3 regions of the Pseudomonas sp. LG1E9 genome follow, and region 2 is predicted to be linked to each of the others. Evidence: riboswitches for the same ligand, from Rfam matches in the RefSeq annotation. Region 2 holds a riboswitch; each other region holds the start of a gene.

Region 1 (3,265 bases), 1.8 Mb from region 2:
TGCCCATGCTAAATCGCTTCGCACCCCTCGTGCCTCTCGCACTCGTTACCCTGTTGTTTGGTTGCGCCTCCCATCCTCAACAGGTGGTTGAGCAGCAAAAGCCTCAACAACATGCCCAGGCAAAATTCGTTGCAGCGCAGTCTTCCACTGTCTATCAGGAAGCTCTTTATAAAGAAGAGCAGGCAACCGAGAAAGAACTGGCCGACTTCTCCGGCAACAAGCCTTATCAGCTTCCAGTTCTGGCCGACAGCATCCTCGAACGTGGCATGTCCCTGATCGGTACCCGTTACCGTTTCGGCGGTACCTCTGAAGCCGGTTTCGATTGCAGCGGTTTCATCGGTTATCTGTTTCGTGAAGAGGCTGGCATGAACCTGCCACGCTCCACTCGCGAAATGATCAACGTGAAAGCACCGTTGGTCGCGCGCAACAACCTCAAGCCCGGTGATCTGCTTTTCTTCAGTACTGCAGGCCGTGGTCGTGTCAGCCACGCCGGTATCTACCTGGGCGATAACCAGTTCATCCACTCCAGCAGCCGTCGCAGTGGCGGTGTTCGAGTCGACAGCCTGGGCGACAGCTACTGGAGCAAAACCTTCATCGAAGCCAAGCGTGCACTCGCCATGGCCCCGACGACAGTTACCGCTAGCAAGTAAACTTAAAGTGATACTTGAAGTTTGACGTGTAAGCGCTAGAATCCCTGGACATTGTTGTAATCCGTTCGCGCGAGCTTTGCTTGCGCGTTCTGGTTTTCAGCGTTCGGCAGCGAAAGCCGCATCCAGACCAGGATTGTTTTGCACATGTCGACGTCAGCCCGCCTTGTTCTCCTCGTGTGCGCCGCGCTGCTCAGCGCTTGCGCCAGCCGTCCACCGCCCGCTCCTGTCGCGGTCAAGCCCAAGCCGGTGTTCAACTACTCCACCCAGAATTTCTCACCTGCTGCCGAAGACGTGCTCTTCCGTGCGCTGGGCCTGGTCGGCACGCCTTATCGCTGGGGCGGCAACACGCCGGACTCGGGCTTTGATTGCAGCGGCCTGATCGGCTTTGTGTTTCGCGACGCCGCCGGGATTTCCCTGCCGCGCACCACCCGCGAACTGATCGTGATGCGCGCCCAGGACGTGAGCGAGCAGAACCTGCAAACCGGCGACCTGCTGTTCTTCGCCACCGGCGGTGGTTCGCAGGTCAGTCATGCCGGGATCTACGTGGGCGAAGGCCGTTTTGTCCATGCGCCGCAAACCGGCGGTACGGTGAAGCTGGATACCTTGTCCAAGGCGTATTGGCAGAATGCCTACCTGAGCGCCAAGCGTGTGTTGCCGGGGAATCTGGCGCGCAATCCTTAAAAGCAGCTGCAAGCTTGAAGCTTGCAGCTAGCCCCTCAACCCACTAACCTTCGCCGCTTGTTCCAGGTGCTCTGTGACCCATGGGTCGACGGAGTGAAACAGGGAAGCCGGTGAGTGAGCGCGCTTGTACACAGCGCCGCCGCAATTCCGGCGCTGCCCCCGCAACGGTAAATGAGTCAAGACGCTGCTTTTGCCACTGTATCGCTCGCGATATGGGAAGGCGCAGCGTTGGCCTGTGTGCTCTCTATAAGAGCAGCGCCACTCATGAGCCCGGAGACCGGCCTGGATCATTCAACAGCATCACGGTGGGCGATGCTTGGCTGTCTGTTTTTTCTTTTTCCTGCCCGCCGTTTTTGTCCAGCCCCAACGGAGAGCTGCCATGACCTATACCCCCGACCGCGACGAACGCCACCTGGCGCGCATGCTGCGCAAAAAAGCCGTGATCGACGAGCGCATTGCCAATTCCCCCAACGAATGCGGCTTGCTGCTGGTACTTACCGGCAACGGCAAAGGCAAGAGCAGCTCGGCGTTTGGCATGCTCGCGCGCGCCATGGGCCATGGCATGCAGTGCGGCGTGGTGCAGTTCATCAAGGGGCGCAACAGCACAGGTGAAGAGTTGTTCTTCCGCCGCTTCCCCGAGCAAGTGCGCTTCCATGTCATGGGCGAAGGTTTTACCTGGGAAACCCAGGACCGCCAGCGCGATATCGCCGCCGCCGAAGCTGCCTGGGCGGTGTCCCGCGAGCTGCTGCAAGACCCAGCCATTGGCCTGGTGGTGCTGGACGAACTGAACATCGCCCTCAAGCACGGCTACCTCGACCTGGACCAAGTGCTCAGCGACCTGCAAGCCCGCCCGCCGATGCAACACGTGGTGGTCACCGGCCGTGGCGCCAAGCCGGAACTGATCGAGATGGGCGACACCGTCACCGAAATGGGCATGCTCAAGCACGCATTCCAGGCCGGTATCAAGGCACAGAAGGGCGTCGAACTTTGAATCAGCCCCGTCATTGCCCAGCCGTATTGATCGCCGCACCGGCGTCCGGCCAGGGCAAAACCACCGTCACCGCTGCGCTGGCGCGTTTGCACCGCAACCTGGGGCGCAAGGTGCGTGTGTTCAAATGCGGCCCGGACTTCCTCGATCCGATGATCCATGAGCGCGCCAGCGGTGCACCGGTGTATCAATTGGACATGTGGATGGTGGGTGAACAGGAAAGTCGCCGCCTGCTGTGGGAAGCAGCGGGGGAGGCCGACCTGATCCTGATCGAAGGCGTGATGGGCCTGTTCGACGGCACGCCCTCCAGCGCCGACCTGGCGCGCCACTTCGGCGTGCCGGTGCTGGGCGTGATTGATGGCACCGCCATGGCCCAGACCTTTGGGGCCCTGGCACTGGGCCTGGCGCGCTACCAGCCGGATCTGCCGTTCGCCGGCGTGCTGGCCAACCGCGTCGGCACGTTGCGCCATGCGCAGTTGCTTGAAGGCAGTCTCACCGAAGGCCTGCGCTGGTATGGCGCACTGTCCCGCGAGACCGGAATCGAGCTGCCGAGCCGTCATCTGGGTCTGGTGCAAGCCAGCGAACTGAATGACCTCGATGCACGGCTGGATGCCGCCGCCCAAGCCTTGGGCAGCAGTTGCGAAGTCGCCTTGCCGCCGCCCGTTACCTTCGCCGCGCCTGAAGTGATCGACGCCGAGCCGCTGTTGGCCGGTGTCCGCATTGCCGTGGCCCGCGACGAAGCCTTCGCCTTTACCTACGGCGCCAGCCTCGACCTGTTGCGGGCGATGGGCGCTGAACTGACGTTTTTCTCGCCGATCCATGACCACGCGTTGCCTGACGCCGACAGTCTCTATCTGCCCGGCGGCTACCCTGAATTGCACCACCAGGCGCTGTCTGAAAATACCCCGATGCTCGACGCCATTCGCGCGCACCACGCGGCGGGCAA
Region 2 (3,265 bases):
CGTCTTCACCTTCGTGGTGGTGATCGTGATGGCTGTGACGACCGTCGATGTGCTCTTCGGACCCAGCACCCAGGCCAATCAGCACGTCCAGGGGTACGCGACCGCTGCTGGCTTCGATGATCTTCACGGCTGGCGGCAGCTCTTCGGCGACTTCCAGGCGCACACGGGCCAGGTCTTGCGGGCTGATCAGATCGGACTTGTTGAGGATCACCAGGTCGGCGCTGGCCAGTTGGTCGGCGAACAGCTCGTGCAGCGGCGACTCGTGGTCCAGGTTCGGGTCGAGCTTGCGCTGGGCGTCCACTTGATCGGGGAACGCAGCGAAGGTGCCAGCGGCCACGGCCGGGCTGTCGACCACGGTAATCACCGCGTCTACCGTGCAGGCGCTGCGGATTTCCGGCCACTGGAAGGCTTGTACCAGTGGTTTTGGCAGGGCCAGGCCCGAGGTTTCGATAAGGATATGGTCAAGGTCGCCGCGACGGGCGACCAATTCGCGCATCACCGGGAAGAATTCTTCCTGAACGGTGCAGCACAGGCAGCCGTTGGCCAGTTCGTAGACACGGCCGTTGGCTTCTTCTTCGGTGCAACCAATGGAGCACTGCTTGAGGATTTCACCATCAATACCCAGCTCGCCGAACTCATTGACGATCACGGCGATGCGACGACCCTGGGCGTTGTCGAGCATATGGCGCAGCAAGGTGGTTTTGCCCGAGCCGAGGAAGCCGGTAACGATGGTGACGGGAAGTTTGGCCAGTGTTTTCATCGGATGCCCTTGGGGGCGGGCATACGGGACGATAGGCCCTGCGGCATGGCGCAGAAGCGGATTTCGTCACCGGATCACCCCGCCCGGTTGAATTGGAAAATCGGTTGCGAGGCAGGTCTCCTGGCTTGGGGCTTGCGGGTCGCGAGACCGGCGCCGGCTGCGCCTTCCCGCCGTTGATGGCAGTGGCGTGGCAGTCGGATGAACCCTTCACAGTTGCGGGGGCAGCCGCGGCTTGAACCGCGTTCCCTTCTTAGCTTCGGCCTGGGCCGAAGAACCTCGAAGGTGCAAGGCTACAGGGGCTTGCCGCATTTGACTACCGTCCCCCGCCCATGCTCTCCTACACATCTTGTTTCGGGTGCCCCTCACGGGGTGAAACGGGAAACCGGTAAATCATGCACGCCATGACCAGTCCGGTGCTGCCCCCGCAACGGTAAGCGAGTGAAGCGTCAGATCCACTGTGCCAGTACGGCATGGGAAGGCGATGCTTTATAGACCCAGTGTCCCTCGCAAGCCCGGAGACCGGCCCGCAAAATCAGATAACAAACCCGCGGTGGGCGGGCGCTGTTCGGAACCCTGCGTGCCTGGCTCGCGGGGTTTTCATGCGCTCGTTTCACCCAGACACCTGAAAGGGACGCGCCATGTCGATCATCAGCAGCACTTCGCCCTCCGCCAGCAGCACTTCTACCCTGAGCCAACGCCTGACCGCCGCCATCGGTGCGTCGATTCTCGGCGCGTGCCTGGTGTATTTCGCCGGTTTCTCGCATATCGAGGCGGTGCACAACGCTGCCCACGATACTCGCCACAGCGCCGCGTTCCCGTGCCACTGAGACCTGCCGACATGATCAAGCGTATTGCGCAAACCGCAGGGTTCACCGGCTTGCTGGCCGCCCTGCTGCTGACCCTGCTGCAAAGCTTTTGGGTCGCCCCGCTGATATTGCAGGCGGAAACCTTTGAAAAAGCCCCTGCAGCCACCGAAGTGGTGCACGAACACGCCGCCGGCGCTGCTGCCCACACCCACGATGCCGAAGCCTGGGAGCCGGAAGACGGCTGGCAGCGCGTGCTGTCCACTACGGGTGGCAACCTGGTGGTAGCGGTCGGTTTCGCGCTGATGTTGGCCGGCCTCTACACCTTGCGTGCGCCCACCCGCACGGCACAAGGCCTGCTGTGGGGTTTGGCCGGTTACGCAACCTTTGTGCTGGCGCCGACGATGGGCCTGCCGCCCGAGTTGCCGGGCACGGCAGCCGCTGATCTGGCGCTGCGCCAGACGTGGTGGATCGGCACTGCGGCCTCCACCGCTGCCGGGATTGCGCTCATCGTGTTCGGCCGCAACTGGCTGCTCAAAGTGCTCGGCGCTGCCATCCTTGCGGTACCGCACGTGATCGGCGCGCCGCAACCGGAAGTGCATGCGATGCTCGCGCCGCAAGCCCTGGAAGCGCAGTTCAAAATCGCCTCGCAACTGACCAACGGGGCGTTCTGGCTGGCCCTGGGCCTGATCAGCGCCTGGCTGTTCCGCCGCAACCGCGACGATCAATACTCGGCATGACCTACGTGGTCGGCCTGGGTTGCCAGCGCGGTTGTGCGGCTCACGCCCTGCTGGCGCTGTTGGATACCGCCCTCGCCGAGGGCGGGATTGATCGCCACAGCATCACCGCACTGGCCAGCATCGACCGCAAACAGGACGAGCCAGGCTTGCTGGCGCTGGCGCGGCAGTTGAATCTGCCTTTGCAATGCTTCAGCGCCGAGCAACTGGCCGCTTATGCAGACCGACTCAGCCACAAGTCCGCCGTCGCGTTCGCCCATACGGGCTGTTACGGCATCGCCGAAAGCGCCGCCCTGGCCCTTGCGGAACAGCTCTGCGGCGCGCCTGCCCGGTTGCTCATCACCCGCAAAAAAACCGCCCAAGCCACCTTTGCGTTGGCCTGCGCCGGTTAAACCCCGATAATCGCCCTCCCCGATCATGAGCAATCTTCATGCTCGCCCGTTTTTGACAGGAACTCCCCAATGACCGTCTACTTCATCGGCGCAGGCCCCGGCGACCCGGAATTGATCACCGTCAAAGGCCAGCGGCTGATCCGTAGTTGCCCGGTGATCATTTACGCCGGTTCGCTGGTGCCCGCTGCGGTCCTGGAGGGGCATCAGGCAGAACAGGTGGTGAACAGCGCCGAACTGCACCTGGAGCAGATCATCGACCTGATCAAGACTGCCCACGCCAAAGGCCAGGACGTCGCGCGCGTACACTCCGGTGATCCGAGCCTCTACGGCGCAATCGGCGAGCAAATCCGTCATTTGCGTGAACTGGGCATCCCATTCCAGATCATCCCTGGCGTCACCGCCGTAGCGGCCTGCGCCGCGCTGCTGGAGACCGAACTGACCCTGCCGGACATCGCCCAAAGCGTGATCCTGACCCGCTATGCCGATAAAACCAGCATGCCGGCCGGCGAGGACTTCGACAGTCTGGCGCGGCATGGGACAACCATGGCGATTCATCTGGGGGTCAACCATCTG
Region 3 (3,265 bases), 1.5 Mb from region 2:
TTGCGGTCGAACACCTGGTCGAAAAAGTCGAAGGTGGCGCCCAACCCATCATAGGCTTCGTCCACTGCGGCATCACCACTGGCAGGCTGGCCTTCAGCGCGGATCAGCTTGCCAGGCAGGCTGTCGGAGCCTTCGGCACTGTAGATCGAGCGGCGTTTTTCGGCGCCGATGGCCAGGGCCATATGCGCGGGGCCCTTGGCGGGCACCGCGACCATGCGCAGCGAACGGAACGTGCTGTCCTTGGCCCGCGTACGCAACGCGACGTCGCGCTGGGCTTTATCACCGTGGCGCGCGATCTGGTCGAGCATGTACGGCGGGATCAGGCAAAAAATCGGATTGCGATGAGGCTGGCGAACACACATTGGCTGGCTCCTTTTGCGAGGGGTGAGCGTCTGGACGACCGTTTTCAGGATAGCCGCCATGGCTTGACTCGACATCAATTGTCATCAACCTATGTTGCAGTCATGTTGATCCAACCCCCGTGAGGACCGCCCGATGCCAGCACGTAAAGCCAACGCCGACCTGACCTATCGCCCCCGGCTCGCCGACCTGCGGCCGCTGCTCGCGGCCAGCCCAACCCTGTTGGAAGCCCGGGCCGCGACGCCGCGTGTCACCCCGGCCAAAGACCTGAAAAACCGCCAGGGGTACGCCGACGATTTCCTCGGTAGCTTCGAGGTGCCCTGGCCCACCGTGGCGCAGGCCCTGGCGCCTGATGCGCAGCCAAAGCGCCTGGACTACACGCATTTCTCCATCACGATGTCACGCGCCCGACGACTGGCACTCTACGTGGGCGTCAATATCGACGGCGGGAAACACGTGGATATCGTGCGCAGCAACGACACCTGGGCCTACGACGGCCGCCTGCCCACCGACGCCCAGATAGGCGAAGACCTCTACGCCGGCAATGGCCTGGATCGCGGCCACTTGGTGCGGCGCCAGGATCCCAATTGGGGCGACGAGGCAAAAACCGCCAACCTCGATACGTTCCACTTCACCAACTGCTCACCGCAGATGAGCGGCTTTAACCAGAAGACCTGGCTGGAGCTTGAAGACTACATCCTCGACAACACGCAACGCTGGAAAGCGCGGGCCACGGTGTTTACCGGGCCGGTGTTCGGCGACGATGACCGCGTGTACCGGGGCGTCAAAATCCCCAAGGCGTTCTGGAAAGTGGTCGCCTACCTCAGCGACGACGGCAAGCCGTCGGCCAGTGCCTACATGATCGACCAAAGCCGCGAATTGGGTCAGCTTGAGCTGGTATTTGGCCAACTGCGGACCTACCAGCGCAGCGTGATCCAGATCGAGCAATTGACCGGCATCCGTTTCGGCAACCTGGCCGACTACGACGGGTTCAGCAACGAAGAGCGCGCCACCGGCACGCGAATTGAAGCGCTGATCCAGGGCCCCCAAGACATTCGTCTGTGAGCCACTGAACTTCAGCCTCCCTCTGCGAGGCTGAATCAACTACCATACCGCCGCCGGTTCCCCCACGGGACTAATAGGGAATTCGAAACGCCGCCCGCGGCGCCAATCGAAACTGCCCCCGCAACTGTAGGTGCCGAGCCTGCTCCTTAACGCCACTGGACCTCGTCCGGGAAGGTCGGAGCGTGGCGACGACGCATCAGTCAGGAGACCTGCCGGCCCAGCACAATCACTAACCGGCGGGGTGTCCGGGAAGGACATCCTTGCCTGCCCGACCGGCAGCGTTCGAGGGCGTATTTCCGAGCCGTACTGCCCCTGTTTCAACTACGGTTCACACGGAGATCGCCCGATGCTGCCACGCGTTATTGCCCTGATCACCGGCCTGGGTTTCTGTGCCCTGGCCCAAGCGGCGCCCACTCACTACCCGCTGACGGTCGAAAACTGCGGCAATGCCGTGACCTTCCCGCAAGCTCCTGCGCGCAGCGTGACCATCGGCCAGGCCGCCACCGAAATGCTGTATGCCTTGGGCGTCGGCGATAAAGTGGTCGGCACCTCGCTGTGGTTCAACCGTGTGCTGCCCCAGTACCAGGCGCAGAACGACAAGATCGAACGCCTGGCCAACAACGAGCCGAGCTTCGAAGCCGTGATCGCCAAGCGCCCGCAACTGGTGGCTGCCGAGCTGGAATGGGTGGTCGGCCCGCAAGGTGTGGTGGGCACCCGCGAGCAATTCCATGAACTGAAGATCCCGACCTACCTGCTGCCCTCCGACTGCGAAGGCAAGGACAACCTGGTGGGCGCCGACGGCACGCGGCTGGAGCCGTTCCGCATCGAGACCATCTACAAAAGCATCAGCCAGCTGGCCGAGATTTTCGACGTACAGGCGCGCGGCCAACAGCTCAACGATGACCTCAAGGCGCGCCTGGCCAAGTCCGTCGCCACCGTGCAGAGCAAGGGCCTCAAGCACGCCAGCGCGCTGGTGTGGTTCTCCAGCTCCGAGATGGCCAGCGACCCGTATGTGGCCGGCCACAAGGGCGTCCCCGAATTCATGCTCGAAACCCTCGGCCTGCACAACGTGGTGCAGTCCGATGAAGAGTGGCCCGCCGTCGGCTGGGAAACCATCGCCAAGGCCAACCCGACCTTCCTGGTGATCGCCCGCATGGACCGCCGCCGCTACCCCGCCGATGACCATGAAAAGAAACTCGCCTTCCTGCGCAGCGACCCGGTCACGCGCAACATGGACGCGGTGAAAAACAACCGCATCATCATCCTCGACGCCCTGGCGCTGCAGGCCAGCATCCGCACGTTCGATGGCCTTGAACAACTGGCTGGCGCCATCGACGGCTACGACCTGCACAAATGAATAAAAGCGTGATCCGCACCCTGCTCGCCCTGACGCTGCTATTGATCGCCGTACTCGCCGGCGTGGCCATCGGCGAAACCGCCATCGAGCCGCAAGTGGTGCTGCAAGTGCTCGCCAACAAACTGTGGAACGCCGGCTACCTGCTCGACCCCATCGACGAAGGCGTGGTGTGGAACTACCGCCTGACCCGCGCCCTGGTCGCCGCCGCGTGCGGTGCGGGGCTGGCCACCTGCGGGGTGATCTTGCAGTCGTTGCTGCGCAACCCGCTGGCTGACCCTTACTTGCTGGGCATCAGCGCCGGCGCATCGACCGGCGCGGTATTGGTCGCGCTGATGGGCGTGGGCGGCGGGTTGATTTCGCTGTCGGCCGGCGCGTTTGTCGGCGCCATGGCGGCGTTTGCCCTGGTGATCCTGCTGGCGCGGGCCAGCAGCTCCATGAGCGGCACCGGCCAGATCATCCTTGCAGGCATCGCCGGTTCGCAGC

The links. A riboswitch is a leader RNA that binds a small molecule or an ion and turns the genes downstream of it on or off. The one in region 2 is predicted to bind cobalamin.
Region 1: another riboswitch for cobalamin. It lies ahead of cobO (cob(I)yrinic acid a,c-diamide adenosyltransferase); the one in region 2 lies ahead of DNK50_RS15675 (CbtB-domain containing protein).
Region 3: another riboswitch for cobalamin. It lies ahead of DNK50_RS22185 (ABC transporter substrate-binding protein); the one in region 2 lies ahead of DNK50_RS15675 (CbtB-domain containing protein).

Annotation. Positions count from the first base shown of each region.
Region 1 covers NZ_CP029983.1:5,145,343-5,148,607, reverse strand. Annotated here, with positions in the region: gene DNK50_RS23540 (C40 family peptidase) at 6-650, shown strand; gene DNK50_RS23535 (C40 family peptidase) at 795-1,331, shown strand; cobalamin riboswitch at 1,379-1,632, shown strand; gene cobO (cob(I)yrinic acid a,c-diamide adenosyltransferase) at 1,711-2,322, shown strand; gene DNK50_RS23525 (cobyrinate a,c-diamide synthase) at 2,319-3,265, shown strand, end outside.
Region 2 covers NZ_CP029983.1:3,393,126-3,396,390, reverse strand. Annotated here, with positions in the region: gene cobW (cobalamin biosynthesis protein CobW) at 1-760, opposite strand, end outside; cobalamin riboswitch at 853-1,054, opposite strand; cobalamin riboswitch at 1,097-1,303, shown strand; gene DNK50_RS15675 (CbtB-domain containing protein) at 1,399-1,587, shown strand; gene DNK50_RS15670 (CbtA family protein) at 1,599-2,303, shown strand; gene DNK50_RS15665 (cobalamin biosynthesis protein) at 2,300-2,692, shown strand; gene cobM (precorrin-4 C(11)-methyltransferase) at 2,762-3,265, shown strand, end outside.
Region 3 covers NZ_CP029983.1:4,853,002-4,856,266, forward strand. Annotated here, with positions in the region: gene DNK50_RS22175 (M4 family metallopeptidase) at 1-362, opposite strand, end outside; gene DNK50_RS22180 (DNA/RNA non-specific endonuclease) at 496-1,425, shown strand; cobalamin riboswitch at 1,463-1,657, shown strand; gene DNK50_RS22185 (ABC transporter substrate-binding protein) at 1,772-2,782, shown strand; gene DNK50_RS22190 (iron ABC transporter permease) at 2,779-3,265, shown strand, end outside.